DNA from 3 places in the Metabacillus herbersteinensis genome. Region 2 is predicted to be linked to each of the others. Evidence: riboswitches for the same ligand, from Rfam matches in the RefSeq annotation. Region 2 holds a riboswitch; each other region holds the start of a gene.

Region 1 (10,702 bases), on a different contig from region 2:
CGATTGCAACTGGAAGTTTAGCCGCAGCAAAAGGTGGTTTTACGACAATTGCTCCGATGCCAAACACACGTCCTGTCCCTGATTCAAAAGAGCAAATGCAGTGGCTACAAAAAAGAATAAAAGAAACTGCAGTCGTGAATGTTTTACCCTATGCTGCAATTACAACAAGACAACTCGGCGAAGAACTAACACAGTTTGAAGAGTTAAAACAGGCTGGTGCATTTGCCTTTACAGATGATGGCGTTGGTGTTCAATCAGCTGGTATGATGCTAAAAGCGATGAAAGTAGCAGCTGAATTAGGTGTCTCAATCGTTGCGCATTGTGAGGAAAATACATTAATTAATAAAGGTTCAGTACATGAGGGATATTTTTCCAAGAAACATGAGTTGAACGGAATTCCATCTGTGTGTGAAGCTGTACATATTGCCAGAGATGTTTTACTGGCTGAGGCAGCAGGCTGTCATTATCATGTATGCCATATTAGTACGAAGGAATCGGTGAGAGTCGTTCGTGATGCGAAGCGTGCTGGAATTAACGTCACTGCAGAGGTCACTCCACATCATCTTTTATTGTGTGAAGATGATATTCCTGGACTGGATCCAAATTATAAAATGAATCCGCCTTTAAGAAGTAAAAGTGATCAAGCCGCGCTTTTAGAAGGGTTAAGAGATGGGACAATTGATTTTATCGCCACTGATCATGCCCCACATACGGCAACAGAAAAAGATGAGGGCATGCAGTTAGCTCCATTTGGAATTGTTGGCTTGGAGACAGCTTTCCCATTACTATATACACATCTTGTGTTGACAAATAAGTTTACGCTAAAGGAAATCGTTGACTTTTTAACTGTAAAACCAGCAAAAGCTTTTGGACTGCAGCAAGGAAAATTGCAAATAGGTGAAAAAGCAGATCTAACAATTATTGATCTTCAAACTGAAACTAAAATAGATCCGTCCACCTTTGTTTCAAAAGGTAAAAATACACCTTTTACAAACTGGGATTGCCAAGGCTGGCCTACGCTAACCATTGTAAATGGAAACATCGTTTGGGAGAAAGGGGAAGTTACAGCATGAAAAAGCAATTAATACTAGAAGATGGCACAGTTTTTATCGGAAAAGGGTTTGGTAGTGAAAAAGAGACAATCGGGGAAGTCGTTTTTAATACAGGGATGACAGGCTATCAAGAGATTTTATCAGATCCATCCTACTGTGGGCAAATTGTTACCTTAACGTACCCGCTAATTGGTAACTATGGAATTAACCGTGATGATTTTGAAACCATTATCCCGTTTATAGAAGGATTTGTTGTCAAAGAATTCTGTGAGTTTCCCTCGAATTGGAGAAGTGAATATACGCTAGATGAGTATTTTAAACTAAAAGATATTCCAGGAATTGCAGGAATTGATACACGTAAGTTAACAAGAATTATTCGTAAACATGGAGCTTTAAAAGGGGCAATATGCAGTATTAATGAAGATCCTCGTGAAATTGTAGAGAAACTTAAAGGTCGTACCTTACCCATTGACCAAGTTAGAAAGGTTTCAACTAAGACCGCTTACCCAAGCCCTGGGAGAGGACACAGAGTTGTGCTTGTTGATTATGGAATGAAGCACGGCATTTTAAGAGAATTAAATAAACGGAATTGTGATGTCGTCGTTGTTCCATACAATGTTACAGCGAATGAAGTTTTGTAGCTTCGTCCTGATGGCATTATGCTCTCTAATGGACCTGGAGATCCAAAAGATGTTCCAGAAGCAATTGAGATGATTAGAGGAATACTTGGGGAAGTACCTTTATTCGGAATTTGCCTAGGCCATCAATTATTTGCACTAGCTTGTGGGGCAGATACAGAAAAATTAAAATTCGGACATCGGGGCTCAAACCATCCAGTGAAGGACTTATCAACTGGAAAAGTCGCAATTACTGCTCAAAATCACGGGTACACTGTAACAGATGCATCTGTTTATGAGACAAACTTAGAAATAACACATATCGCTTTAAACGATGACACCGTTGAAGGATTAAAGCACAAGGAATTGCCCGCTTTTACTGTCCAATATCACCCAGAGGCTTCACCGGGACCTGAAGATGCCAACGGATTATTTGATCAATTTCTAGATATGATTCAACTTCACAAGAAAGAAGGGGTTACACAATGCCAAAACGTCTAGATATCCAGAAAATACTCGTAATCGGTTCAGGACCGATTGTTATCGGTCAAGCAGCGGAATTTGATTATGCAGGAACTCAAGCCTGTTTGGCACTTAAAGAAGAAGGCTATGAGGTTATTTTAGTAAACTCCAATCCTGCGACAATTATGACAGATACAGAGATAGCCGATAAGGTGTATATTGAACCTCTAAATGTTGAATTTTTAAGTAATATTATCCGAAAAGAGCGACCAGATGCTCTAGTTCCGACTTTAGGAGGACAAACTGGTTTAAATCTGGCTGTCGAACTCGCTGAAAGTGGTGTACTGGATGAGTGTGAAGTTGAAATTTTAGGGACGAAGTTATCAGCCATTAGAAAAGCAGAAGACCGTGACCTTTTCCGTACATTAATGAACGAGTTAAACGAGCCAGTGCCTGATAGTGAAATCATTCATAATTTAGAAGAAGCTTACGAGTTTGTAGGAAGAATTGGTTACCCCGTCATTGTAAGACCTGCTTACACATTAGGCGGAACTGGCGGCGGAATTTGTCACGATGAAGCTGAGCTAATTGAAATTGTCAAAGGCGGCTTAAAAAGCAGTCCTGTGACACAATGCTTACTTGAAAAAAGCATAGCTGGCTTTAAAGAAATCGAATACGAGGTTATGCGTGATGCACATGACAATGCAATCGTAGTTTGTAACATGGAGAATTTTGATCCGGTTGGAATTCACACCGGGGACTCGATTGTTGTTGCACCAAGCCAAACGTTGAGCGATCGAGAATATCAACTGCTACGGAATGTTTCATTAAAAATTATCCGTGCGCTAGGAATTGAGGGTGGCTGTAACGTTCAGCTCGCGTTAGATCCACACAGTTTTCACTATTACATTATTGAAGTAAACCCAAGGGTAAGCAGATCATCTGCACTTGCTTCCAAAGCAACTGGTTATCCGATTGCTAAATTAGCTGCTAAGATTGCTGTAGGATTAACACTTGATGAAATGAAAAACCCTGTAACAGGGAAAAGCTATGCATGCTTTGAGCCTGCACTTGATTACATTGTTACCAAAATTCCACGCTGGCCTTTTGATAAATTCGAATCTGCGAATCGCCATTTAGGTACACAAATGAAAGCAACAGGGGAAGTAATGGCAATCGGACGAACATTCGAAGAGTCCTTGCTAAAAGCGGTGCGTTCTCTAGAAGCAGATGTTAGTCATCTTCACTTAAAGGACGCTGAAATGATTTCGGATGAGCTAATTGAAAAAAGAATCCGTAAAGCGGGCGATGAGCGCCTTTTCTACATTGCTGAGGCGATTAAAAGAGGTGTAACACTGCAAACCATCCATGAGTGGAGTCAAATCGATTTATTCTTTTTAGTGAAAATCTCAAATATTGTTGAGTTTGAAGAAACACTGAAAGAAAACATCTTCGAACTTCAATGTTTACTTGAAGCAAAGGAACTTGGATTCTCTGATTCAGCAATTGCAACACTTTGGAACACAACCGAAAGGGAAGTTTATGAGCTCCGTAAACAAGCGGGAATAAGCCCTGTCTATAAGATGGTCGATACTTGTGCTGCGGAGTTCGAATCGACAACTCCTTATTTCTATGGAACGTACGAAGAAGAAAATGAATCAATTGTTACTGAGAAAGAAAGTGTAATTGTGCTTGGATCAGGACCAATTCGAATTGGACAAGGAATTGAGTTTGATTATGCAACCGTGCACTCTGTGTGGGCAATAAAAGAAGCAGGCTATGAGGCAATCATCGTAAACAACAACCCTGAAACAGTGTCTACTGACTTTAGCATCTCAGACAAGCTTTACTTTGAGCCACTGACGGTTGAAGATGTGATGCATATTATCGATCTAGAAAAACCAAAAGGTGTTATCGTACAATTCGGAGGCCAAACGGCTATTAATCTTGCAAGTGAGCTTCAAGCTCGTGGAGTGAAAATTCTTGGTACCTCTCTTGAAGATTTGGACCGAGCTGAAAATCGAGATAAATTCGAACAAACATTAGAAAAACTAGGAGTTCCTCAACCTCTAGGAAAAACCGCAACATCTGTACACGAAGCCGTAAAAATAGCAAAAAAGATTGGTTATCCCGTATTAGTGAGACCTTCGTATGTACTAGGTGGTCGTGCAATGGAAATTGTCTATCAAGAAAATGAACTCCTTCACTATATGGAAAACGCTGTGAAAATTAACCCGCAGCACCCTGTGTTAATTGATAAATATTTAACAGGCAAAGAAATTGAGGTAGATGCGATTTCTGATGGGCAAACAGTCGTCATTCCTGGAATTATGGAGCATATCGAACGAGCAGGAGTGCATTCGGGAGATTCAATCGCTGTTTATCCACCACAAACGCTATCAGGGGAAATTCAACAGAAAATTGTTGATTATACGATTAGACTTGCAAAGGGCTTAAACATTGTAGGGCTATTAAATATCCAATTTGTACTTTACAAAGATGATATTTTCGTCTTGGAGGTTAACCCTCGCTCAAGTCGAACAGTACCATTTTTAAGCAAAATCACAGGGATTTCAATGGCTAATCTCGCAACAAAAGTCATTCTAGGAACAAAGTTAAGTGATCTAGGCTTTAGCACTGGATTGCATCCAGAAAGCGCTGGAGTCTATGTCAAAGTACCAGTATTTTCATTCGCAAAGCTACGCAACGTTGACATCACACTCGGTCCTGAAATGAAATCAACAGGAGAAGTTATGGGGAAGGATCATACGTTAGAAAAAGCGTTATACAAAGGGCTCGTTGCCTCTGGCATTCATATTCAAAACCATGGCTCTGTTCTGTTGACTATTGCAGATAAGGACAAAGAAGAAGGCTTAGAAATTGCGAAAAGATTTCATCACATCGGCTATCAGATACTAGCTACAAGTGGAACTGCAGAACATTTAAGCAAGCAAGGCATTCCAGCAAAAATCGTTAACAAAATCGGGGCAGATGAACCAAATCTTTTGGATGTTATCCGAAAAGGTGACGCGCAATTTGTCATCAATACCTTAACAAAGGGAAAACAACCAGCAAGAGATGGCTTTAAAATTCGTCGTGAATCCGTAGAGAATGGAATTCCTTGCTTAACATCACTGGATACGGCTAAAGCAATATTAGCAGTACTCGAATCGATGACATTTTCAACTGAAACAATGCCTAAAGTTAAAAAGCAGCAGGTGGTGAGTCTAGCGTGATCAAAAAAGAGCTCATGACAGTGATTAACCAACTGAGAATAGCAAAAAACATCTTTCAGTTAACAGTTGAAGGTGAGCTCGTTAAAGAAATGAGTGAGCCAGGTCAATTTGTTCATTTAAAAGTAACAGAAGGCTCAGCGCCTTTATTACGAAGACCGATCAGTATCTCTGAAATTGACAAAGAAAAAAATCAATTCACAATGATATACCGAGCAGAAGGAGCTGGCACTCAGCTTCTTTCTGCTAAAAAACCTGGCGATAATGTAGATGTTCTTGGACCACTTGGAAATGGTTTTCCTACTGAACAATTGAAAGCAGGTCAAACCGCACTTTTAGTGGGTGGAGGTATTGGTGTGCCGCCTTTACTAGAATTGTCAAAGAGGTTAGTTGAAAAGGGAGTAATTGTTAAACATGTTATTGGCTTTGAAACCCTAGATGTTGTGTTTTTAGAACATGAACTTAAACGGTTAGGTAAAACTTATGTAACAACTGTTGACGGAACATATGGTAGCAAAGGTTTTGTAACAGATTTAATCACTAATTATGAGTTAGAGTTTGATACGACATTTGCATGTGGACCAACGCCTATGTTGCGTGCGCTTGAAACGTTATATTCTCATAAACCTATGTATCTGTCTTTAGAAGAACGCATGGGCTGTGGAATTGGCGCTTGCTTTGCATGTGTTTGTCATACACAAGCTGATCCAGATGGTACAAGTTATAAAAAAGTTTGCAGCGATGGTCCTGTATTTTTGGCCGGAGAGGTGGTTATTTAAGAGATGTTAAATGTTCAACTACCAGGTTTGAGTCTTAAAAATCCAATCATGCCTGCATCAGGATGCTTCGGTTTTGGAAAAGAGTATGCAAATATATATGATGTAAGTCAGCTTGGCGCAATCATGATTAAAGCAACAACAAGTGAACCTCGTTTTGGTAATGCAACACCACGAGTCGCAGAAACGGAAGCAGGAATGTTAAATGCGATCGGTCTACAAAATCCTGGTCTTGAAAAAGTGATCGAAAATGAACTCACGTGGCTAGAGCAGTTCGATGTGCCAATCATCGCAAACGTAGCAGGTTCACAAATAGAAGATTATGTAGAAGTAACCAAGGAAATTAGTAAATCACCAAATGTACATGCAATTGAATTAAACATTTCCTGTCCGAATGTAAAAACAGGTGGCATTGCATTTGGAACCGTTCCAGAAATAGCTGCACAGCTAACAAGAGCAGTAAAAAATGTTTCCGAAGTACCCGTCTATGTGAAACTTTCACCGAATGTAACGAATATCGTTGAGATTGCTAAAGCTATTGAACAAGCAGGTGCTGATGGTTTAACGATGATTAACACTCTGCTAGGCATGCGTCTTAACTTAAAAACAGGAAAACCAATTCTTTCAAACAAAACAGGCGGGCTTTCTGGTCCTGCAATTAAGCCAGTTGCGATTCGAATGATTTATGAAGTAAGTCAGTCAGTGAATATTCCAATCATTGGGATGGGTGGCATTCAAACGGTGGATGATGTCATTGAGTTTATGTATGCCGGGGCTTCGGCAGTTGCAGTTGGTACAGCAAATTTTGTTAACCCATTTATTTGCCCTGAGCTTATTGATGCATTGCCGGAACGATTAAAGGAACTTGGGTTTGACCACGTTTCAGAAATTGTCGGAAGGAGCTGGAAATATGATCGAAAGACCGCTCATTATTGCCCTTGATTTTTCTGAGCGCATCAAAGTCAATCAATTTTTATCCTCTTTTGAAAGTGAGACACTTTATGTGAAAGTGGGAATGGAGCTCTTTTATAAAGAGGGACCATCTATTATTGATGACTTAAAAGAAAAGGGTCATAAAATTTTCTTAGATTTAAAACTGCATGATATTCCGAATACTGTTAAAAAGGCGATGCATGGACTAGCAAAACTCGATGTAGACCTTGTCAATGTTCACGCCGCAGGAGGCCGTTCTATGATGGAGTCAGCTATTGAAGGTCTTGAAAGTGGAACAATAGCAGGAAAAGTAAGACCAGCTTGCATTGCGGTTACTCAACTTACAAGTACAACTCAAGAGATGGTTAAGGATGAGCTATTAATTAATGAAGAGTTAAGGGATGTTGTGCTTCATTATGGAAAAACAGCTTTTGAAAGTGGTCTTGATGGAGTTGTCTGCTCTTCACATGAGGTTAGGCTTATTCAGCAGCAAATCAGCTCCGATTTTATAACAGTAACCCCAGGAATCCGTATAAAGGGCGATGCTGCCAACGATCAAGTGCGAATCGCTACTCCTGAACTAGCGAGAGAGCTTGGGTCCACTGCAATTGTTGTGGGAAGAAGCATTACGGGTGCAGATGATCCTTACGAAACATACAAGATGGTTAAGAAAATGTGGGAGGGTATTACTTCATGAAAAAAGAAATTGCAAAAAAACTTTTACAAATTGAAGCGGTTTATTTACAGCCAAATAACCCTTTTACATGGTCAAGTGGCATAAAATCTCCTATTTATTGTGACAACCGATTAACCTTGTCATATCCGGAAATTAGAAATGTCATTGCAGAAGGTCTAGTGAGTCTAATAGAGACACATTTTCCCGATGTGGAGATAATCGCCGGAACAGCAACAGCAGGAATACCTCACGCAGCATGGGTGAGCGATCGTTTATCCCTTCCGATGTGCTATGTACGCAGTAAAGCAAAAGGTCATGGAAAAGGGAATCAAATCGAAGGCAAAGTATTGCCAAACCAAAAGGTTGTCGTCGTTGAGGATTTAATCTCAACAGGTGGGAGCGCGATCACAGCAGTTGAAGCACTTCGAGCGGAAGGCTGTGAAGTACTTGGTGTTGTCTCCATTTTTACATATGGACTTTCAGTTGGAAAAGAATTGCTAGAAGAAGCTAACATTAAAGCCCATTCCTTAAGTGATTATGAAGCCTTAATACAAGTAGCAGTAGAAGAGGGTTATGTTTCAGAAAAGGATGTACAAAAGCTAAAGAATTGGCGAGAAGATCCTTCTAGCGACAACTGGATGCTGACTATTTAAAAGGGATAAAAGGAGTAGAGGAGACATTAAACCGTCTATTCTATTCCTTTTCTTTAAATGAACCAAATGAATACAGATAAGCCAAACCCGATTAGACCTATTAAGAGAAAACTAGTGTGATAGATTAGCTTCACTTTTGTATCTGGTATCCGTATCAGTAGTAAGAAGTTCCAAAAAAGTAGACCAGTTATAGAAAACCAAAACATTTGACCAGTGACAGATTTCTTCAAATCCTCTAAAAATTCCTTGTTCGAACTAAACGTCAAGCAATGTGCAAGTCCTACACAAAAAAAGTAAATCCCCACGATAGAACTAAGTATCTTTATGTATAAATCCAAGCTAATCACCTCTATATCTTAAAGGTAGTCTTACATATAAAACGTTCAAAATGCAGAAAAGTTCCACTTTTTAAAATAAAAAAATAACAAATCTAGGAATAAAAGGTTTGGTTTACTATAAATTTCAAGGGTAACTTTGTCAATAAGCAGGAAGAAATTTGGGTAATTTTTCCCATTTTAAAATAAATATTAATCCTATCAGTAAACTCGGGTTGACTTTTGTTTGAATTGTGCTAAAATTTGAAAATAATAGCATAACTTCTTATCAAGAGTGGTGAAGGGAACTGGCCCGAGGAAACCCGGCAACCTGCTGATATTTTTCAGTAAGGTGCTAATTCCAGCAAAATGAAGCCCATTTTGAAAGATAAGGTATATCCATACCTACTTCTTTCCATTCTGGAGAGAATTTTTTCGTTTATGAGTTCTATTCATAAGTTCCTAGTTTAAGAGAAGATCATCTCTTTAGAAGCATGGTAGGTTTTTTAGGGGGAGTTATATGGGGAACGAAGAGCAATTTGATGCTGTAGCGAATAAACTAAAGGAAATGCTAAACACGATGAAATATGGATCCATTACGCTTGTCATTCAAGATGGAAAAGTAATTCAGCTTGAGAAAAATGAAAAAGTACGGTTAAAGTGAAAAAATGCTGACTAGACAAACTAGAGGCGATCTTATCTTTCGTTGTAAATCAACGATCGGTATAGTCGTTTTTTCTTTAACAACAAATGCTAAAGAGGTGATTTAAGCTATGTTAACGTATGAAACTTGGAGTCCCCCTGAGGGTGAGTTTGATCTCGATGATCGGTATAAGGGTGCATTAAATGTCTTAAGCTGGGCGTACCAAGAGTACGGTGAAAATGTTGTGTATGCGTGTAGTTTTGGGATAGAAGGAATTGTGTTAATTGATTTAATAGCAAAAGTAAAACCAGATGCCAAGATCGTTTTCTTAGATACAGATGTCCATTTCAAAGAAACGTACGAGTTAATTGATAAGGTGAAACTTAAGTATCCATCTCTTCGGATTGAGCTTAAAAAGCCAAAGTTAACTTTAGAGGAACAAGCCAAGAAATACGGTGAAAAACTTTGGGAACGAGAACCAAATTCATGCTGCGAAATTCGTAAAATCTTGCCTTTACAAGAAACATTAAGTGGATCTGTTGCCTGGATTTCTGGCTTAAGACGCGAGCAATCAGAAACAAGAAAATCAGTCAATTTTATAAACAAAGATGATCGATTTCAGTCCATAAAAATTTGTCCGCTTATCCATTGGACTTGGAAGGAAATATGGAGATATGTTCACAAAAACGATCTCGATTACAATCCATTACACGACAAAGGATACCCTAGTATTGGGTGTTTCCACTGTACCAAGCCTGCTTTTGATGAAAGTGATTTACGAGCAGGAAGATGGACAGGACAAATGAAAACAGAATGTGGCCTCCATCAATAGGAGGAAGGGTGAGTAGATGCTAGAGATCATTGCGTTTTCAATCAGTCTATTTTTTGCAATGAACATTGGAGCAAGTGGTGCAGCGGCATCTATGGGTGTTGCATATGGCTCTGGAGCCATTACAAAAGCAAGGTATGCATTACTTTTATGTGGAGTAGGGGTTTTATTAGGTGCTGTTATTGGTGGAGGAGAAGTTGTTAAAACAATCAGTTCAGGTATTGTTCCAGAAAGACTAATGTCCATTGAAGTGGTCATTATTATCCTTTTTTCAGCTACATGTTCTTTGTTTTTAGCAAATCTAATTGGAATTCCATTGTCTACAAGTGAGGTGACAGTTGGAGCGGTTGTAGGTGTGGGAGTTGCGTATAATCTGTTATTTGTTAAATCATTACTTTGGATTGTCATGTTTTGGATGCTTACACCTATCGCGGCTTTTCTCATCTCAATTTTGTTTGTTAAACTGCTTTATAAATTTCAAGGAAACAAGAAAGTTCGTAAAGAAGCAAAGATT
Region 2 (10,702 bases):
AAAGCGTCTGGCTAATTGAAGGCTTTGACCTAAATGAAGAACAGAATAAGATATTTCCTGTAGACAATCTCACCGATGTAAAACCATACCCTACGAAAAAAAGAGTTAGTAGGAAAAAGATTTTAGAAAAACTAAGTAAGCAGGAAGAAGTGATCAACCTTGTCCTTGAACTTGGTCCAAAGGCGATTGCTCAGTTCAAAAAATACCATCCTTTAAAAGTATCCATTTCCTATACGAATCCTTACCAAACCTCAGCAATTCTAAAGACCTTTATCAATATTAATAATTTAGAAGAATTAACCGAAATGACAAATTGGCTACTTTTCTTAGGTGGGGATATCAAGGTCAGGGAAGTGCCAGAAGAAGTCTTAGAAGATTTACAAGAGAGGTTATTTCTATACTGCCCATAAGCAGCGTAAGTTAAAAAATGAATAATTTGAATTTATAGTAAATTCATCTTTGGTAAGCAAAGGGTAAACTTTATTTAGAGCGTTGCGGAAGAACTGTATCATAATTAAATGTGGTTTAAGAATAAACAGTTAGATCTAAGTACGCTTATGTTCTAACTGTTTATTCATATGTAGTATTTCAAAACGATTATTTATACATAAATCTAAATGATTAGCAAAAATTGTTTTCGTAAAAACACTTGTAAGTTTTATATAGTTAGATAATTTGTAAATAAAGCTTTAGGAAATAAGTGGGATTTATTAAAATATACTTATTAACTGATCAATGGAGGTACTGCATGGAATTATGGGATGTGTATGATATAAATCGAAATAAAACAGATCGTACTTGGGTTCGTGGAGAAGAGCTTCAACCTGGTGATAATCATTTAGTTATTCATGTATGCATTTTTAATTCAAATGGGGACATGCTCATTCAACAAAGGCAACCCTTCAAAGAGGGATGGCCAAATATGTGGGATCTTACTGTGGGAGGGAGCGCAATAGCTGGGGATACAAGTCAAACTGCAGCACAAAGAGAATTGTATGAAGAGATTGGATTGAAATTAGATTTTCAGCAAATACGACCTCATTTAACAATTAACTTTGAAAAAGGCTTTGATGACATTTATTTAATTGAAAAAAATGTGCAGTTACATATGCTCACTTTACAGTATGAGGAGGTACAAAACGTGAAATGGGCAAGCAAGGGAGAAATTTTGACTATGATCAAAAACGGAGAATTTATTCCTTATTATGAAAGCCTTATTCAATTACTATTTGATGGCCGAAAGCAGCGTGGCTCCATTCAAGGGCAATAGAATAGAGATAAACCAATATTGATTACCTCATCTATTTCTTCTAAAGACATCGTCAATTCAAATATGGAGTTATAATCAAATCCTGAAAAATAGTTTGTTAACAACGTTTATATCTATAATATATAACAACCTCACTTAGACCACTTACGGTGAACCTTATCATAAGTAAATGAGGTTTTCTCAAATATGTATGTGAAATGAAAATTTCCAATGGGCTGACAAATAATTTTTTAGAGGATATGAGATATAACCTTTAGCGATAAAAAGCTGTAACAAACAAGTATTAAGAATAATAATTGTATGTTACAGCTTTATTATTGTTTGAAGTACCTTAAATTTTTGAAAGGAGAGGTGCTCTTATAGGGCATTCTATACTCTTCCTTAGTTTTAATCCTTTAAACATGACCCAACCTACATTTTAGCGAGTTCATTCATCCAATCAAAAATGTATACGAAAAGTCCTAGTAAGTATAAAATAGGACAGTTAGCATTTTGGAGTTAGAAGGGTGATAACTATGTTAAAAGCATATGCTTTGCTAACGTTTTGTGTCATGGTGTGGGGAAGCAATTTTGTATTTGGAAAGATATTAGTCCAAGATTTTTCCCCAGCTCTGTTAACCATGCTAAGACTTTTGTTTATTGTACTATTTTTAATTGGATTATCCTTTAACAAAAAACACTTATTACGAGTTAATAAATCAGATTTACTCGCGGTATTTTTTCTAGGGGTTATTGGTGTATTTATCAACCAATGGTCTTTTTTTGTAGGATTACAAACAGCGGATCCAACAACATCTGCATTAATTTTGGCAACTACCCCTATTTTAACTAGCGTATTAGCTGCCATCTTTTTAAAAGAAAAATTAACCATTCAGATGTTGATGGGGTCTATTGTGGCAATCATTGGTATTTATTTTGTTGTAGCAAAAGGCAATATATCTTCTTTGCATATCGATAAAGGTCTATTATGGATAGTTATAACGATGATAACATTCGCCATTATGATTATTATGACGAGACTTCTTTCTCATAGAGTAGATCCACTTACCATTACTTTATATTCAAATGTTGTAGGCTTGATTGTGTCGATTCCTTTTGCTTTTTTACTAGACACTCCCTTACAAATAAGCTCTAAGATGTCGGATTGGTCTTTTCTGATTGGAACTGCCGTTGTTGTACACGGTATAGCAACGTTGATTTGGAATAACAACATTAGACATGTTGATGCTTCAAAGGCTTCAATATTATCTAATTTAGAACCTTTTGTAGCAATGATAATGGGATTGATATTGCTATACAAACCAATAACTGGAGCAGAAATTTTAGGATCACTATTTATAGTGGGAGGAGTAGTACTATCTACGTATCAACAAAAAAAGCTAAATAGCCTTTCGAATTAACAAGACCTAAATCATAAAAAACTTTAACATAGCCTAAATATAAGAAGAACTATTTAAAATATTTACTCGGAGTGGACGGAGAAAGTGAACTATGTTAAGAGCAGACCATAACAGATTTTAAAATTGATGATTATCTACTGGATTTCTTTTTCAAATACAATAAATATAAGCTTCCTCTCTAATAGAAAAACCACTAATTATTGAACCTCATTTAGATAAGTCACGGTGAACCGTATCATAAGTAAGTGCGTTTTTTTTCTGAAAAACAGATACAGCACCTTTCCATTTAGTGTGGAAGGTTCTGTTTTGATTAGATGAACAACTGCTGCAAAATATTCACAATATTTTTATGAACATTTGCTACTCTCTACCTCATTTTTCCCTATATAGTCTATGAAAAGAATTTCCTTAGAAGAAGGGCAGTGGTGGAAGATGGCAAAATATCGAATGGTGCGGACTGATTTTTGGAAGAATCCGATTGTTTCAGAAGAGATGACCCCGGAGGATAAGTATTTTTACCTTTATCTTCTTACGAATCCACATACGACTCAAATTGGAATCTATCGAATTACGAAAAAACAAATGGCTTTTGATTTGGGTTATTCGATTGAGAGTGTTCATTCGTTAATGGAACGATTCATCAGTCATCACAAGTTGATTTGTTACAATCCTGAAACAAGAGAGCTCGCCATTAAAAACTGGGGCAAAGAGAACCTGCATAAAGGTGGGAAACCGGTCATGGATTGTATTTTATCCGAATTAAAAGAAGTCGAGGATACCTCGCTTATTCGGTATGTTTCGGAAACTATTCAAAAACCGGAAATTCGTAGCCTCTATGAATCTTTTTGTGAGCCTGAAAATGAAAATGATCCATATCTAGATAATGAATGTGAAGAATTTGACGATACGTTGCTGCATCGTTCTACGATACGTGGACAAAAAGAAAAAGAAAAAGAAAAAGAAAAAGAAAAACAACAACAAAAAGCTTTTAACCCCAATATAGAGATCAATCCAGATAAAGAGAATCAATCACAAAATCAAAAAACGAAAGATGTGAAAGAAATTGTTGAGTTTTGGGACAACAATGGATTTGGTTTTTCAAATCTGAATGGTAAACAGCAGCTGTTATCTTGGTTAGATTATTCTAGCTTTTTACAGCCGAAAGATGTGCTGTTAAAAGCGATGACGATTGCCTGTGCCAATAACAAGAGAAAGCTGAACTATGTTGTTGGGATCTTAAAAAACTGGGAAAATGAATCGTTATTGACTGTTGAAGATATTGATTTCTACCATGATAACCAAAAGCCTGTATCAAAGCAAAAGCAAATAACCGAATCGTTTCCGGCTGGTAGATCGATTCCAAGTGGATTTGAACTTAATTTAACGGCAGGTGAAGACTGATGAGAATTACTTAAAAAGCGTTATCAGGATGCTTGATGATGGCGGAGTGCATACTCAGGGGATACCGTCATTCAAGCTGTACAACTGGGAAGTACTAAAGATCCCATGCCTCACTACCCAAAATTTGTCGAAAATAAATCGACAAACTTCGGGCGGTGACCAGGCGCTTCTTATTAACAAGATTTAAATCAATGCTTGCTCCCTCTTTATTTAAATTCTTTATTACATCTTTGTTTAGAATTATAATATATCTTAAAGTAAGATTAAGGGGGGAGTAAAATGGAAAGTGTCAACCAAGTAACTTGTGAGAAAAGGTCCTATTCTAGGGAGTTTAAATCTCACCAACATGAGTTTGGCCAATTTCTATTTCCATTACAAGGCTCCTTAGATATACAAACGAAGTGGCAAGAGATAAATCTTAACTCAGATTACTGTTTTTATCTTCCTCCAAGGTTTGATCATAACTATCGATCAATAGACAGGAATGAATTTTTGATCTTAGATATTTCAACGCAATATTTACCAAAAGATACAAGCAGCATGTATTTGCGGTTGGATAAACAATGGGCTTCTATCCGTTATTTGCTATTGGAAGAGGCGAAGAGTAACGAGAACATATCCTCCTTGGTAGATTTGACTAGATATGTGACCAACAAACTTCAAATCTCTAAACCTCCTTCTATTGACTATATTCATAATCATTATAAGGAGCCAATTAGATTAGAAACTTTAGCAAAAATAGAACATTACCATCCAGTATATTATTCAGCATGGTTTAAGAAAAAAACCGGGAAAAGCCCAAAAATTTATATATCTGAACTTCGTTTGAGAGAGGCTAGACATCTAGTAATTGGAACAGAATGGTCCATGTCGAAGATTAGTGAGGAATTAGGTTTTGAGAATTCTTCATCGTTTACAAGGTGGTTTGTTAGTTGTGAGGGAATATCTCCACAAAAATATAGAAATCTTAATAATGGATAAAAAGGATATTAAACTTGGTAAAGAAAATTCACAAGAAATTTTCTATTATAAGTTTGAACATTCTTTTTATTTTTTTTTCTGGAGGTGAGCAAAATGAAGCGGAAATTGTCTCCTTTTTTAATATTACTTGCAGCAGTACTTTGGGGGACCACGGGCACAACTCAGGCACTTGCGCCGGAAACAGCACACCCGATTGCTATTGGGGCTACTCGCTTAGCGGTAGGAGGTATATTTTTAGTATTAATAGTTCTAATAATGGGGAAATTCAACTTTAAAAATTGGCCAATCAAGACAACCATATTGGCTTCTTTAAGTATGGCATTGTATCAACCATTATTTTTCTCGGCAGTTTCGATTACGGGAGTAGCCATTGGGACAGTGGTAGCAATTGGGAGTGCACCTATTTTATCCGGTCTCATAGAATGGCTATATTTAAAAATTCGTCCATCTAAAGTATGGTGGTACTCTACAATCTTATCAATTTTAGGTTGTCTAATGCTCTTTGGTAATAAAGAATCAGTATATGTAGACTCTGTTGGAATAATAATGGCTCTTGGGGCTGGGTTATCCTTTGCTAGTTATACTCTTATAAGTAGAAATTTGGTTAAAAACCATTCGTCATTATCAGTAGTAGCAGTTGTTTTTACTCTTAGTGCAATCTGTTTATCTCCATTTTTATTTGTTTTTGATATGTCTTGGGTAATGAGTTTTCGAGGTGTGAGTGTAAGTCTTCAACTTGGTATTATGGCTACTGGGATAGCATATTTACTTTTTGCCAAAGGTCTTACCCATGTCTCTTCATCAACTGCAGTTACACTTGCGTTAGCAGAACCATTAACAGCAGCATTATTAGGAGTTTTCATATTAGGCGAATACTTAAACATAATTTCTTGGTTAGGGATTCTCCTCTTAATGCTAGGAATCGGAATATTAATATGGTCGTCTAAAAATTCTAGTAGTGAAAAGGAACTTAGGATGGTCCAGAAATGAGTGACATTAAAATTGTAAAAAGGTGGTTAGCTCAGTATGGCAAAAATTGAAGACTTTCTAAAACTAGATATTCGTGTAGGAACGGTCATCAATGCAACAACTTTTCCTGAAGCAAGAATACCTGCTATAAAACTAGAAATTGACTTTGGAGAAGAGATTGGGATAAAACATTCTTCCGCTCAAATTACACGTAGATACGTTCCTGAACAACTTTGTGGACGTCAAGTGGTAGGAGTAGTTAATTTTCCACCCATGCGTATTGCAGGGTTTAAATCTGAGGTATTGGTAATAGGAGGGGTTCCGGAAGAGGGGGATGTTGTTCTATTAAAGCCTGATGAACTTATTAGGAATGGAACAAGAATCTCATAAATACATTTGAAGTGATTGTATTTAATAAAAAGTTAACTTACCAATGAATGATGAATAACCGTATCATAAGTAAATGAGGCTTTTATATCTGTGGAATAAAATTTGACCATTACTTACTATGCTCTAATAGAAATCACTATAGGTAGTTGCTAAGGATTAAATTGGATATATTTAACAAAAATTTATCACATAGAAATATGTGTTCTTCTTTACTAAACTTCAACTTTAAGTTTAGAGGTTTTTTACATAGATAATTGAGTTTGTGTTCTAGAATACTTTTTTGAAAAAGTTTAAGGCGTGTAAATTATGATAGCAATTATTGTTAATTCAGATTGTTCGGAATTAATTTGACATTAAGTGAATTAAATTATATAGTGGAAAACATAAATTAAATATAATTTCTTATCTAGAGATGTGGAGGGACTTGGCCCTATGATACCTCGGCAGCGGGTTTTTACCTTTTGTAAAAATACTGTGCTAAATCCAACGGACGTAAGTTTGAAAGATAAGAAGAGCCTTTACGAGATAATTAAATTAAAAGTTTACTCTTTTATTTATTTGCCTAAGTATATGCCTCTTCTGTCTAATGACGGAAGAGGCATTTTTCGTTTAGTAGGACTTATAAAATGTAAATTGGACAAATGGAATCAAGCAAGCTTTAGTTTTGAACAAACCTCTATGTTATACATCTCTGAAAATAAATTCTTTAACTTAAAATACATGGGGGGCGGACTTTATGATTGAATTTCAAAATGTTAAAAAATTATATGAAACAAAGAAACAAATTGTCGAAGCGTTGAAGGGAATTAATTTAACAGTTGAAAAAGGGGATATTTTCGGTGTCGTCGGTTATAGTGGAGCCGGAAAAAGTACGTTGATTCGGTTAGTCAACCTCCTTGAGCGCCCTTCAGAAGGACAGGTTCTTGTTGGAGGAAAGGCATTAACCTCTTTAAAACCGAAAGAATTGAGAGCAGAGAAGAAAAAAATTGGGATGATCTTTCAACATTTTAATCTGCTAAACTCCAAAACTGTTTTTGATAATGTGGCTATGCCACTCGTTTTATCTGGAACTCCCAGTAAAGAAGTCAAACAAAGAGTAGAAGAGCTATTGGAGTTTGTTGGCTTATCAAACAAATCAAAGAATTATCCAGAGCAATTATCTGGGGGTCAAAAGCAAAGGATTGGCATTGCAAGAGCGTTGGCCACTAATCCATCGGTCCTTTTGTGTGATGAAGCAACGTCTGCATTGGATCCTCAAACTACGAGTGCCGTATTGCAGCTCTTAAAGAAAATCAATAATGAATACAACATTACTATTTTACTAATTACACATGAAATGTCTGTGATTAAGGAAATATGCAATAAGGTAGCGGTGATGGAAGGTGGAAGGGTCGTCGAACAAGGATCTGTGCTTGACGTATTTTCTAAACCACAAACAGATATAGCTAAAAACTTTGTGCGAACGGTTATCCATGATGAAGTTCCACAAAGCTTTATTAAAAATAATGAAAAGGATGCTCCGGTAATTTGGAAAATTAATTTTGTAGGATCAACGTCAGGTAAGCCATTATTGTCAACAATTGCAAAAAAATATGATGTTCATCTAAATGTTCTATCAGCTAATATATCTGAGATTCAAGAAACTCCTTTTGGAAATTTAATTATTGAAGTGACTGGTGACAAAAAAGAGATCGATAAGACATTCCAATATATTAAAGACGAGGATATCCTCGTACAGGAGGTGAAGATAAATGGATAACACATTTTGGGGAATGGAGATAACAGCAGAGCAATTGTTAACGGGTTTTGGCGATACACTTTATACGGTGGCTCTTTCGCTGTTATTTTCCGGACTGATTGGACTTCCGCTTGGCATTTTACTTGTTATTACAAGGAAGGATCATGTTTTAGAAAATAAATGGATTTTTAATATTTTGAATCCAGTTATAAATATTTTACGATCTGTTCCATTCATTATTTTGCTCGTTGCACTCATTCCCTTTACAAGGCTCATGGTAGGAACAGCAATCGGTACAAATGCCGCTATCGTACCTCTTGTCTTTTATGCTGCTCCTTATATTGCACGTCTAGTCGAAAACTCTCTATTGGAAGTGGATAAAGGAATCATAGAGGCGGCTCAGGCAATGGGAGCGACGACATGGCAAATTATTTACCGCTTTTTGATTCCTGAGGGGCTTAGTTCATTAATTCTTACCTTTACAACTGCAACAATCGGTTTAGTTGGAGCCTCGGCTATGGCTGGTGCAGTTGGTGCAGGTGGTGTAGGGGATCTAGCTTTATCATATGGCTATCAAAGGTTTGATACGATGACAATGGTTGTAACTGTAGCAGCACTTGTTATCATTGTTCAATTATTACAATCTACTGGGAATATTGTTTCAAAAAAAATAAGAAGAAGATAACAACTATGGAGGGTAAGGGAAATGAAGAAAATTTTAGTATCAATACTGGTATTGGCGCTAGCTGCATTTGCAGTGGCCTGTGGAAATGGAAGTGATGAATCCGTAGAGGGTTCAGATGAACTAAAAAAAGTTAAAGTTGGCGTAAGTAGTGGGGATACTAGGATATGGGATTACATTGTTGGAATAGCAGAAGAAGAGGGACTGGATATCGAGCTTGTTAAGTTTAGTGATTATATCTTACCAAACGTTTCTTTAAACGAAGGGGAGATAGATGCGAATGCATTCCAGACAATTTCTTGGTTTGATGAGGCAGTAACTAACCAAAATTTAGAGTTAGAGGCTATTGGATCGACTATAATTGCTCCTATGGGTCTCTATTCTAAAAAATATACTGACCTTGAAGATATTAAAGATGGCGCTACTATCGCAGTTCCGAATGAAGGTACGAATTTTGGTCGAGCATTGTTGCTTCTTCAAGAAGCAGGTCTGATTACCTTAACAGAGGATTTTGAAGGAATTGGTTCTATAGAAAAAATTGCTACCAATCCAAAAAAATTAAAATTTGAAGCTGTGTCTGCAGGAAATACGCCGCGTTTCTTAGATGACGTAGATGCATCGATCATTAATAACAATTTTGCTGTTGAAGCAGATCTTATGTTAGAGGATGCTTTATTCCATGAAAGTGAAACTGCAAAACCCTATATTAATATCATTGCAGTTAAAAAGGGAGATGCTGATCGACCTGAACTGCAAAAACTAGTGGAAATTTACCAATCAAAAGAAGTGAAAGATTTTATTATGAAAGAATATAAAGGAAATTCGATCCCGACATTTGTGTCTTTAGACGAATTATTAAATTATAAAGATGCATGGACGAAACCTGTAGAAGGAAAATAATACTATACCACAGTGCCTGTCACTGCCCGAATGTTAATAACAGGGTGGTGACAGGCATCTTTTAAATAAAAATTAGTGAAAAGGAATACATTTTAATGTTGTTTTACTTAAGGTAAAGTGAACCTTACCATAAGTAAATGAGGTTTTATTAGACATTATTGTAAGATTGCGTGATCATTTATTTATAATAAATTTTTTTATTTTTCCTTCTAGAAGCACCGTATCGTATTTCTATAAATATTTAATTAACTTTTAATACTTTGTTAAGACATTGTTTCCAGGGAGTTAAGTATTAGAGGATACAATGTAATTAAGTCGACGAGAGTATTTAGTAAATAATTATATTGATAATAGTAGAAATGCTACAAAATTTGGAGGAAATAATATGAAGAAACTAATAATGTTATTATGTATTGCAAGCATGGCTCTAATTCTTTCAGCCTGTCAATCTGAACTAACCGAAAAAGTAAAAGCTGCAAAAGTGGAAAAAACAGAAATAAATGAACCTAAAACCGCAAAGCTAGAAAAGAAATCGGATGATAAGGTAACCACAGGGCAAGAAATGGCTAGGATTCTAAGTAGAACAAATTGGCAAGGAACAAAAGTCTATGATAAAAATAAAAATGACTTAACAAAAGAAAACGCAAACTTTATTGGTCTTGCGAAATATGACAATGAAACAGCCAGATATGAATTTTTCGATAAAACGACAAAAGAAAGTCGTGGGGACAAAGGAACTTTCTTTATAACTAATGATGGGAAGATTAGAGTATTAATTTCAGAATCAATGGGCTATCAAGCTATTGTTGAAATATCAGAACTTAATAAAGATATGTTCACCTATAAAAGAATGGGTAAAGATGCTAATGGTAATGACATAGAGGTGTTCGTTGATCATATTCCTTATAATGAAACAGAACTTTCCTTTACCGATCCAGATAAGACTTTGGAAAGTACTACAGGAGAAGTAG
Region 3 (10,702 bases), on a different contig from region 2:
CAATCGTCGTAAGCGGTTCGCCTTTAGCATTTAAATTACCGTATTCAACAATAACGGAATTTTCCCTAATGGCGGTAACAACACCTTCAAATTTACTTCCTTCCCGTTCAAAAGAAATAACATCACCAGGTTTCGCAGTTGTCATACAATCACCTCGCCTATATAATGTCCAAAATACTCGTAAAAATGCTTATCGTTTTAAATACACATTTACCTAAGAATTTATAAATATGGTTGGGAAAAGAATCAGTAGATCTTGGTGGTGTCATAGTGAAAGGTCTAATTTTTTTTCAGTTTCAGATAAGAATTTTTCCAATGCCTCACTGCTATCAATATTCATCCGTTCAGCCAAAATAATCAGCCACCATATGCATTCACCAATCCAGGAAGGGCTGCTCCATAATAATTTTTCTTTCACCCCATGCACACGCCCACTATCCCTTTACTAATTTAGTTTTTTCTATGGTGAACTGAAAACCATATAAAAGCATTGATTTTAAAAAGAATAGTAAAGACAATTGATATTTTTTTAAACGAACAAGTGATGATATTCCTGATTTTTGCAAAAAATATACAAATGGATAAGTGAAAATAGTGTCGATGATAAGATTGGAAATCATATAAGTGAAAAATTTTCCGTAGGTTAGTTTTAAAATCCACATTGAACCAATCAAAAACGGACCCCATATTAAAAGGAATTCCCCTATTAATTTAGGATGGAGTTTTTGATAAAACCACCACCAACTGTGCTTTCTTGCAATGTAACTTTCGAGTATTACAACACAAGAAATAAACAAACTAGCTGGTAAAAATTTCTTTATTTCTTTTTTTCCCAATAAAGGAACTGTTATCCAAGGCAGAAACAACATGGCTATTAATAAAAATTTTGGATGTCTCATCTACTCAACCCACTGCCAAATCTTTTCGGTCAGGTGCTGAAGGTTGTTTTTCGAGCCACCCATTATCAATCATAATATTTGCCCCATCCTCTGCTAATTCTCCGACTTCTATGATTAAACGACTATAAGCTGCTGATAAATCTCTTCTAGCTGCTCCTCCCATACTTGCACCATAATAGCCAATCCCTGCATTGTTCAATGCTGCGGTATGAAAAGCATTCTCTAGAACAGCACGAATATCAGGGTCTTCTACATCCTTTAATAAATAAGAAATCGTACAAATCCCTAACGAATCGTTTAAATATGAACCCCATAAAACAACCTCCTTGTATTCAATACATCAAAGAGTAATATTCCCAAGTTTGGAAATAATATAGATGAACAACCAACAACAATACATCAACAAAAGGTCTTAGCTGATTACTAGCTAAGACCTTTTGTTTATCTTCAATTATGTTCATTTAAGTGGCAGCCTTAGAAGAGAGTCTTAAAGAAAATATTTTTAGAAAAAGCAGCGGAAGTTCCGTTGCTTTTTACGCAATTGCCCCCTATAGTTTAAGTGTGTTTATTCACAAATATCCATTTTATTGATGCACTATTTATTAATAACAATCGATAATTTATAGTTTGCATGCTTGTTTAAGTCTTCCAAAAATTTATCTAATACTTCATTAGATGGAAATTTGCATTCGAGAAGGTAACAACCATCTCCACTGATTTTATAGTTATGTATTATGTATTGTTCTTGTGTTTTTATGAACGACAGATAAGGTAGATGATAAGTGCTTTGTGTAATGATAGTAATAATAGCATGTATAAAACACCCTAATTTAACTTGATTAACTTTAATGGTATAACCCTCAATCACTCCATTATCTTCTAATTTAGCAACTCTAGATGCGGCTGCTTGTCCAGTCAAATGGACTTTCTCACCCAATTCTTTCATAGTGATACGACTGTTTTTGGATAGTTCATCTAAGATACGCATATCCGTGCTATCTAACATTTATTCAACTCCTTTCATTAATCAAGTCAAACTGCCAAAAGACTTGATTTTATCTATGTAATTGTTATTTGGTCATAGTATAAACTATACCTAGATCAAAAAAAAGGAGTTGTAAATATGAATATAGAACAAATTCGAAATGCTACACTAGTTGTCGAATATGCAGGGAAAAAGTTTTTAGTTGACCCATTTTTAGCAGAGAAGGGGACTTACCCACCTTTCCCAAATTCATTAAGACAAGATCAATATAATCCTTTAGTTAGCTTACCAACATCCATTGACAATATTATTAATAATTTAGATGCTGTCATTGTAACTCATCTACATTTAGACCATTTTGATGATGTTGCCAAAGAGGTATTGCCAAAAGATATAAAAATGTTTGTACAAAATGAAGAAGATGCTACAGAAGTTAGAAATGCTGGTTTTCAAAATGTAGAAGTTTTACAAGGAGATACAGTCTTTGAAGATATTAAGTTAACTAAAACTAAAGGCGAGCACGGAAGAGGAGAAATATTAAAACTTGCTGGTCTAGTGTGTGGCGTTGTCTTCAACCATCCAAATGAAAAAACTTTATATGTGGCTGGAGATACTGTTTGGTATGAAGCTGTTCAAGAAGTAATCGATACACACAAACCAGAAATCATTGTTGTAAATGCTGGAGACAATCAATTCCTAGAAGGCGGTTCTCTCGTAATGGGGAAAGATGATGTTTATGAAGTGTATAAGGCTGCCCCTAATGCAAAAATTATTGCAAGCCATATGGAAGCTGTAAATCATTGGACATTATCAAAGGAAGAATTAAAAAGATTTATTTATGTTAAAGGAATCTCCTCAAATGTTTTAGTTCCTGATGACGGAGAATCATACACATTTTAAGATATAAAACGGACAAACATTGTAGTTTTAATTTTAAAGGAGAGGATAAATAAGTATGTTTGTTAAATCTCTCTATTAATTGCAACAAAAAAGTGCACAACTCCTCCTTGAATTAGTGCACCTTATTTATATACCTTATTCAACTATTAGCTGGTTTAGTTTAAGAAGAAAAAGGAGTTGCTTCGGCAACTCCTTTGTTCAATTCTTGCACCCACTAACTAATACAACATGAACTTCAACTAATTGTGTTCGACTGAATCTGTCTTACAGTTTTGAAGTATTTATTTATGCAAGATAGCTTATTATAGAAACTCCTAGATTAAATTGCTGTAGAGTTTTTATTTTCCCCCCTTAAAAAATCCTTTTTTTTCATCAAGACATTTAATTTTTCTGAACCTAAGAGCATTGCTGTAACAAAAACAACAATAAAAAACGGGAAGATTCCTATTGTAGAATGTGATGCAATGAAACCAAGAAGAGGAGGCATGAACATGCTACCTGTATAGGCAACAGCCATTTGATAGCCCATAATTGTCTGTGAATGCTTATCCCCAAACCGTGCTGGTGTTTCATGTAACATGCACGGAAATATCGGTGCTAATCCTAATCCAATAGTGATAAAGCCTACAAGTGAGAAACTGGATGGCAATGGTAATAATAGAAGTACCGCACCAACTGATGCTGTTATTTGCCCTACCCGAATGAGAGTACGGTTACTGACCTTTAAAGTAATAAAGCCTGTAATAAATCTGCCGATTGTTATTCCTGCGTAATAGAGGGAAACCCATTGTGCAGCTACCGCTACGGGTAACTCCTTAACATTTACCAGAAAGCTACTTCCCCATAGGCCCATTGTTGCTTCAACACCACAATAAAACAAGAAAGATGTCAGAGCTAGCTTAACTCCCCTAATCTGCAAAGGTTTTACATTTTTATCATCTTCAACAAAAAAAACACTGTTTGAATCTTCCGGCTCTTCACTTAAAGTGACATTGCTTTTTCTTGCGACCTTGTCCCATAAAGGCAGAGTGCAGAAAAGGATTACAACTAATGCGAACTGAATTCCAGCAATAGCAAGATATCCATGTCTCCAAACATTTTGCCCCGAAATAAACTGGGCCATAATGACGGGGCCAAGAGTAGCTCCAACTCCCCAGAAACAATGTAGCCAACTCATGTGGTGTGCCTTGTAATGTGTAGCAACATAATTGTTTAATCCTGCATCGACAGATCCTGCACCTAATCCAAGTGGTATGGCACATATAATTAACCAAACAAGCGATGGAGCAAAAGTGAAACCTAGCAGAGCCCCAGCAGTCATTAAGCAACTGACAAATGTGACATTGCCAGTTCCGAACCGTTTAATTACAGTTCCACTTGCTAAACTGGAAATAATTGTACCAGCTGCTATCGTCATAAAAAGTAAGCCAGCAGTCTCAAGTGGTGCCCCATATTCTAATTGCATCACAGGCCAGGCCACTCCCAACAATGAATCAGGTAAGCCTAAGCTGATGAAAGCCAAATAGATGATTACTAAAAAGAATGTAGCCATATATGTAAACCGCCTTTCATTTTTTATTTCGGTGTTCTAGTATACTTCTAATTCGTTTTACCCCATTCTTAACGGGCAGTAAGAGCACCAACTCAAAATTCAAGATTCATAAAGAAGTATAGAAGATAGATGGGGGTAAACTGCCCTTTAGTCCGGTAAGTTTCGTTACCATTCAGTGGAGGATGAAAAAAACCCACTGAATGAAGCCTCACTTTACCTGCTTGTTCAAGTGAACATGAGCTCAAGTCCAAGACCTTGTAATCCATATAGATAGTCTTGTTTCCAATCACTCATTGTAATCTCTGGGAGATGTTCTACTGGAATATATTTTGAGCTTCCTAATGCAATTCGGTCTATTATTAATTTGTTTACTTCATCATTGCAAAAAATGATCGTATGAGGGTTAATGATAGCTACAAAAGAAGCTACTAATCTGCTAATTGCATCAATCTCATATTCCTCACGGATAGTTGTTTTCTTAGGTCCACGTCCATTTTCCAAAGCTTGCAGAAAATTTCGGTCATCATACTGAGGGACGAATGAAACCTCCCCGGAGAAAAAAGTACTTCCTCGGACCACGTCTCCATTTATCAAAATTCCTGCACCTGGGCCATTTTGACCAGAATACAAGTATATAAGGGATTGATTTTCTTTAATTCCCCTATTATTTTGATATCCAAGAACTGCAGCATTCATATCGTTCTCTACTACCACAGGTATAGAAAAACGATCCTCATAGTAACCTTTTAAATCAAGATTTTGAAAATGCTCGTAGCCTGGTATATAAAAAATTCTGCCATTATCAACCGAACCAGGCACGCCAATTGCCATAGAACTGATCTTCGGATATTGAGCAATTATTTCTTCAATACACTTGGTTAATAAACTTAGATCATCATCTATTAATACACTTGACGTTTTTCCTTGTTCCTTCACTTCACCCAAACAATTAAAAATTGTATAATTTGTCTCTGAACTCTCTAAAAATATTGCCAAACCTAACATATGCTCCGGATTGTATGCATATCGTTTTGCTCTTCTTCCACCACTAGAATCATCGAGACCAACTAAAACAAGCTCCCCATCCTTCTCCATTTGGGCTAGGAATTTACTTATTGTCGGGAAACTAATTTCCAATTTACGACTTAGTTCAACTTTTGTTGCATTCCCTAGTTCTAAAAGAGTTGTACGAATACCACGTAGGATTACCTTCCTCATAGATTTTGGAGTAGCAATTAGCTCACTAACAATGTCCACCACCTAACATAACAATATACTTATTAAACTTCTTTAATAAGTTACGATGATAATATATCATATTCAATTTTTGAAAACAAAGGAAATTTAAAATATATGTCATAAAAAAACAGGCCTACACTCACTATCGTGAGTAGGCCTGTTACTTTTTTATTATGCTTGCACTTCTTCATTATCATAAATCGGTACCCAGCCCTCGCTCGTTACAAAAATTCGGACTGCGACAACTTTGCGATCACTCTGCAAGGTAAAGTAATGACGAGTGTTTTCTGGTACGGAAATTAAATCTCCTGGGTTTAACTCAACATCAAAGAACTTCCCATCTTTTCCTTGAATAACGAAAATACCGTGACCACTTACAATAAAGCGAACTTCATCATCTGTATGGTGATGCTCTTGTTTGAAATTTTTTAATAATTGATCTAAATTTGGTGTTGAATCAGATAACGAGATAACGTCCTGTGCTTGGTAGCCACGTCTTTTGGAAATATCGGCAATTTCTTCTTTAAATGCGTCTAAAATTTCTTGTTTGTCTTCATCTGATAGTTGAAATTTCTCGTGTAAGCTTTCTGGGAGCTTTGCTAAGTCCCATTGCTCGTAAATGACCTCTTGTGAGTCTAAAAACGCTGCAACTTCCTCTTGTGTAGTTAATCTTTCGCCAGTTTCTTGAAAACGTATTGTCGCCATTTTACTTCCTCCAATGTTTTTTTTATTTTTTTAGTTCTTAACCAACAAAGTTTGATAACTTAAAAGTTTCAAATGATATGAAAATAAAAACTCGCACGCTTCTAAGTATTTTTTCGCCTCTAATGCATCGCGTCCCCAGACGGTAATTCCATGATTTCGAATCAGTACGGCACCAGCATCTTCATTTACATATTCCGAAAAGGCTTCCGCAAGAGTTGGAATGTGTGCATAATTGGGGATGATCGGAATCCTAAACTCTGCATCCTCTTCCCATAATCCAAACGCTTTGATAATTTCTTGACCCTTAAAGGTAATCTCACCTTGATCGCCATAGAGCTCTGAAATTACATTATTATCAACAGTATGAACATGAAGGCTACAACCAGCATTCGTTTTGTTATACACTTCAACATGAAGAAGTGTTTCCGCGGAAGGCCTTAGATTGGTTTCTCCAACTGCTAATCCATCACTATCTACTAATAGGAAATCTTCACTAGTTACTTTGCGCTTATCCTTCCCACTTGCTGTGACAAGAAAGCTTAAAGGCTCTGAATCTACCTTTATTGCAAGATTTCCACTCGTGCCCGGAAACCAATCTCTTTCAGCTAGCTCTTTCTTCACATCTGCCAGCAGCTGCCAACGCTCCTCAATCAAACTCATGCCCCAACCCCCTTTCGACTTTCCAAAATTTCAATGACATCGTGAAAGGTTGTAAAACTCTTGTGTGGTAAATTCAAAGATTTACATTTATCTAATAAATAGTCTCTCGCAATGACGAAATCAGCTAATTTTGCAGCTTGCAAGTCTGTGACTGAATCGCCGATAACAATCTTCTTTTGATCTTGATCAACTAGTCTTCTAATCAATGAAGGCTTACAGCAGCCACACTCATTCACACAGTTTGCATCACATGGATTTGGCCACTTAATCAAAATTGTCTCACCGGAAAAGTCAGCTACATTACAATAAATATTGCTCTCATCAACCAAACCTTTTAGAAGAGGGTATACAAAAAAATCAATGCCTCCACTCACAATGTAGAGTGGCAACTGCTGCTCTTTCGTGTAGTTTATAAAGTCCTTAAAGCCATCTCTAATTTCAGCGTGATTTAGTATATAATCTGTAATCTCTTCTTTTTTTGAGGTAGGCAACAATGAAAACATGCTTCCTACTCCCTCACGAATTGAGACTTTTTGAGCGAGAATATCGTCCTTTAATTGCTCCCACTGAGGCGGCGCAAATCTTTTCATGATTGCGATAATGTTGTCGCTGGTTGTAACCGTTCCATCAAAATCACAAATAATCACTGGTCTGGTCATACTGTTACCTCTGAGACTCCCCATAAATCTATTGCTAGCTTTAAATCTTCGTTGTCCTTTGAAGCATTAGTTAGCGTTTTCCCGTCAAGAGTTGCATCAATTGCTGCACGGAAAGCCCGACCACCACCCGCTGCACCGTTTGGATGACCGTGAACTCCTCCTCCAGCATTTATTACACAGTCAATGCCAAAATCTCTAACTAATAGGGGAACTAAGCCAGGATGAATTCCAGCAGATGGCACGGGGAAAGTTTGTTTGTGCTGATCTTTACTCAAGCTATCCTCTGCAATTTTTAAAGCTTCGTCCCTGTCTAGTGCAACACTTCCGTAGGGTGATGGGAATAAAGTAAAATCTGCACCGGCAAGTCGAACTAATTTCCCCAATAATAATGAGCTTGAAAAACCGTATAAAGCTGAAGAAGTGAAAGCTCCACTAACCGCTGGATGTGCCATAATTGGAACCCGAATCTCTTCATCTTCAGCTAAGCTTTGCAACACATCAAGTCCATAAGCAAACACGTTAAAAAGAAGAACATCTGCTCCTAGTTCGACAGCACGTTTTGCTTTTTCTTTAAGCTCAAATGTTTTTCCTGACAAATTCACAGCATATAACGCTTTGTGACCTGTTTGTTCAAAAACTTCATCTAAAACCACGCGACCCACTTTGATTCGTTCTTCAAAAGGTGTGAGTAGATTTTCAAACAAAATTTCATCGTCTTTGATTAAATCAACGCCACCTAACGCTTGCTGCCTTAACTGATCTTTTAAGTAATCTAGATCTCTCCCGATTACCCCTTTAAAAATGCTCATTACCAATGGACGATCATACACACCTAGCTTTTCACGAATTCCTCTAATTCCAAATTTCGGACCAGGAAATGCTTGCTTTAATTCGCTAGAAAACTCAATATCTACTAATTTCACTTCTCCATCAAGTGAAAGCTTTCCGAAAATCGTCGTTAAAATGGCTGGAAGATCATGACTAAAGTTTAAGCTTGGATATGAGATCTTTACTGTCCCTCTGGTTACTTCTTTGCCTAAATAGGTGTTCACTTTTTCTGAAGAATCGAGCTCTTTTACCTCAAGTACTTGACCTTTATGTTTTCTTAGCTGTTCTTGATCGAGCTGTGGTAAATCAGTCCAGGAACCAACCGTTAATCCAAGTGCGATGCCTTCAGCTTTTTTCTGAAGATTGTGTTTCGCATCATGAATTAAGTATGTCGCAATCACTTCGCTCATGAATAAAACCTACTTTCTTGTTAGGGATTTAAAAACAAAAAACGGACTCCCTCTACCAATAGAAGGAGCCCGCAAGCATATGTACTCTGGGTAATCCTTATCCATCAGCTCATGTGCTGCAAGAATTAGCACCGTGCTTAACCATCTCTGGTAAGTCGGTTGCCGGGTTTCATAGGGCTAGTCCCTCCACCTGCTCTTGATAAGAAGTATCGTGATTATTTAATTAGACAATTTTCATTGTCACACTATTCGCGTAACTGAAATTACTTAGGATTATGACAGAATTCTTTTCCACTGTCAACAGTGTTTTAAAATAAATTCAATGCTTTAATTCGATCTGCAGCTTCCTGCAAACGCTCCTCAGAAGTTAGCAAACCAACGCGGACATAGCCTTCCCCAAATTCGCCAAAGCCAATGCCCGGTGCAACGACAACATGTGCTTTTTCAAGCAACGTATCTGCAAATGTCTCAGACGTAAATCCGTTAGGTACAGGTAGCCATGCAAAAAATGAACCTGGTGGCGCCTCTACCTTCCAGCCAATTTCTTGGAGTGCATTTATAAATACATTTCTTCGCTTTTCATAAAGAGACACAAGCTCTTTCACACAATCTTGTGAGCTAAGTAACGCCTGTGCTGCTGCTTCTTGGACTGCACTGAAAACACTCACAAACATGTGGTCTTGAAATAGATTAATTGCTTCGATAACAGATTTGTTACCTACTGCAAAACCAATCCTCCAACCTGCCATGTTGTACGTTTTTGACAATGTATAAATCTCGATCCCTATGTCTATAGCACCTTCTGTTTGTAAAAAACTAATTGGTTGTTTTCCATCAAAACCTACCGCACCATAGGCAAAGTCATGTACTACACATATGCTGTTTTCTTTTGCGAAAGACACAGTTTCTTCGAAAAAAGCTTCTGTAGCAGTCGCACCAGTTGGATTGTTTGGATAATTTAAAAACATCAATTTTGCCTCGTCAACTATATCCTGTCTTATATCTGTATAAACAGGTAAAAATTCATTCTCTTTTTTTAACGGCATAAACTCCATTTTTGCTCTAGCCATTTCGACTCCTGACCAATAATCGGGATATCCTGGGTCTGGAACTAATGCTACATCGCCTGGGTTTAATAGACATTGTGGAATCTCAACTAATCCAGCTTTTCCCCCAAATAAAATCGCAACTTCACTAGTTGGATCCAGCTTCACACCATATTCTCTTTCATAAAAAGTCGCGACAGCCTCTTTCAGAAAAGCTTGACCACGAAATGGTGAATATTTGTGATAGATTGGGTTTTCTACAGCTGTCTTCATTGCTTTGACAATATGTTCAGGAGTTGGTTGATCTGGGTTACCTTGTCCTAAATTAATCACATCATGTCCTTGTTCAACGATTGCGTTTACTTTTGCAACAAGCGTAGCAAAAAATTGTTTTGGTAATGATGATAAAAGTTGCGATTGCTCGAAATGTTTCACGTTTTCCACCTTCTCAAAAAATTCTTGAAATTCTAATCACAAATCATATATTGTTAGTAGCAACATGTAAAGTATCTTTTTAAAAAGAGGTGTAAAGATGAATCTAGTTATAACATGTATTCAACTTGATATAAAATTTGGCGACCCTACCTTTAATTATCAACAAGTTAGTCATTTAGTAAAGGATGCAGTCGAAAAAGAAAATCCAGACGTGATTCTGTTACCAGAGCTTTGGACAACAGGGTATGATTTAACGAGACTCGATGAAATTGCTGATCACGAAGGCTTAAAGTCACAGCAGTTTATCTCTGAGTTAGCTAAGGAATATAACGTGAACATTGTCGGCGGGTCGATTGCAAAAAAAAATCAAGATGGTGTAACCAA

The links. Region 2 has a riboswitch for S-adenosylmethionine ahead of ACFFIX_RS16180 (methionine ABC transporter ATP-binding protein). Riboswitches for the same ligand answer to the same signal wherever they lie in the genome.
Region 1: it holds a riboswitch for S-adenosylmethionine, as region 2 does, so the genes downstream of both, ACFFIX_RS07180 (YezD family protein) here and ACFFIX_RS16180 (methionine ABC transporter ATP-binding protein) in region 2, are expected to answer to the same signal.
Region 3: it holds a riboswitch for S-adenosylmethionine, as region 2 does, so the genes downstream of both, mtnW (2,3-diketo-5-methylthiopentyl-1-phosphate enolase) here and ACFFIX_RS16180 (methionine ABC transporter ATP-binding protein) in region 2, are expected to answer to the same signal.

The regions. Positions count from the first base shown of each region.
Region 1 covers NZ_JBHLVO010000004.1:55,035-65,736, forward strand. Annotated here, with positions in the region: gene pyrC (dihydroorotase) at 1-1,073, shown strand, start outside; partial or broken gene ACFFIX_RS07150 (carbamoyl phosphate synthase small subunit) at 1,070-2,170, shown strand; gene carB (carbamoyl-phosphate synthase large subunit) at 2,155-5,367, shown strand; gene ACFFIX_RS07160 (dihydroorotate dehydrogenase electron transfer subunit) at 5,364-6,143, shown strand; gene ACFFIX_RS07165 (dihydroorotate dehydrogenase) at 6,147-7,082, shown strand; gene pyrF (orotidine-5'-phosphate decarboxylase) at 7,054-7,770, shown strand; gene pyrE (orotate phosphoribosyltransferase) at 7,767-8,402, shown strand; SAM riboswitch class I at 9,000-9,111, shown strand; gene ACFFIX_RS07180 (YezD family protein) at 9,237-9,380, shown strand; gene ACFFIX_RS07185 (phosphoadenylyl-sulfate reductase) at 9,490-10,191, shown strand; gene cysP (sulfate permease) at 10,208-10,702, shown strand, end outside.
Region 2 covers NZ_JBHLVO010000014.1:102,981-113,682, reverse strand. Annotated here, with positions in the region: gene ACFFIX_RS16215 (helix-turn-helix transcriptional regulator) at 1-410, shown strand, start outside; gene ACFFIX_RS16210 (NUDIX hydrolase) at 749-1,270, shown strand; gene ACFFIX_RS16205 (DMT family transporter) at 1,786-2,670, shown strand; gene ACFFIX_RS16200 (DnaD domain protein) at 3,103-4,071, shown strand; gene ACFFIX_RS16195 (AraC family transcriptional regulator) at 4,351-5,052, shown strand; gene ACFFIX_RS16190 (EamA family transporter) at 5,146-6,042, shown strand; gene csaA (chaperone CsaA) at 6,079-6,411, shown strand; SAM riboswitch class I at 6,811-6,923, shown strand; gene ACFFIX_RS16180 (methionine ABC transporter ATP-binding protein) at 7,148-8,170, shown strand; gene ACFFIX_RS16175 (methionine ABC transporter permease) at 8,184-8,834, shown strand; gene ACFFIX_RS16170 (MetQ/NlpA family ABC transporter substrate-binding protein) at 8,856-9,731, shown strand; gene ACFFIX_RS16165 (DUF4822 domain-containing protein) at 10,117-10,702, shown strand, end outside.
Region 3 covers NZ_JBHLVO010000002.1:97,514-108,215, reverse strand. Annotated here, with positions in the region: gene ACFFIX_RS03515 (DUF2187 family protein) at 1-145, opposite strand, end outside; gene ACFFIX_RS03510 (nucleoside triphosphate pyrophosphohydrolase family protein) at 266-418, opposite strand; gene ACFFIX_RS03505 (hypothetical protein) at 435-899, opposite strand; gene ACFFIX_RS03500 (DUF3231 family protein) at 904-1,137, opposite strand; gene ACFFIX_RS03495 (Lrp/AsnC family transcriptional regulator) at 1,495-1,905, opposite strand; gene ACFFIX_RS03490 (MBL fold metallo-hydrolase) at 2,023-2,784, shown strand; gene ACFFIX_RS03485 (MFS transporter) at 3,104-4,336, opposite strand; gene ACFFIX_RS03480 (ROK family transcriptional regulator) at 4,562-5,554, opposite strand; gene mtnD (acireductone dioxygenase) at 5,747-6,280, opposite strand; gene ACFFIX_RS03470 (methylthioribulose 1-phosphate dehydratase) at 6,311-6,940, opposite strand; gene ACFFIX_RS03465 (2-hydroxy-3-keto-5-methylthiopentenyl-1-phosphate phosphatase) at 6,937-7,599, opposite strand; gene mtnW (2,3-diketo-5-methylthiopentyl-1-phosphate enolase) at 7,596-8,837, opposite strand; SAM riboswitch class I at 8,932-9,043, opposite strand; gene ACFFIX_RS03455 (pyridoxal phosphate-dependent aminotransferase) at 9,146-10,318, opposite strand; gene ACFFIX_RS03450 (carbon-nitrogen family hydrolase) at 10,416-10,702, shown strand, end outside.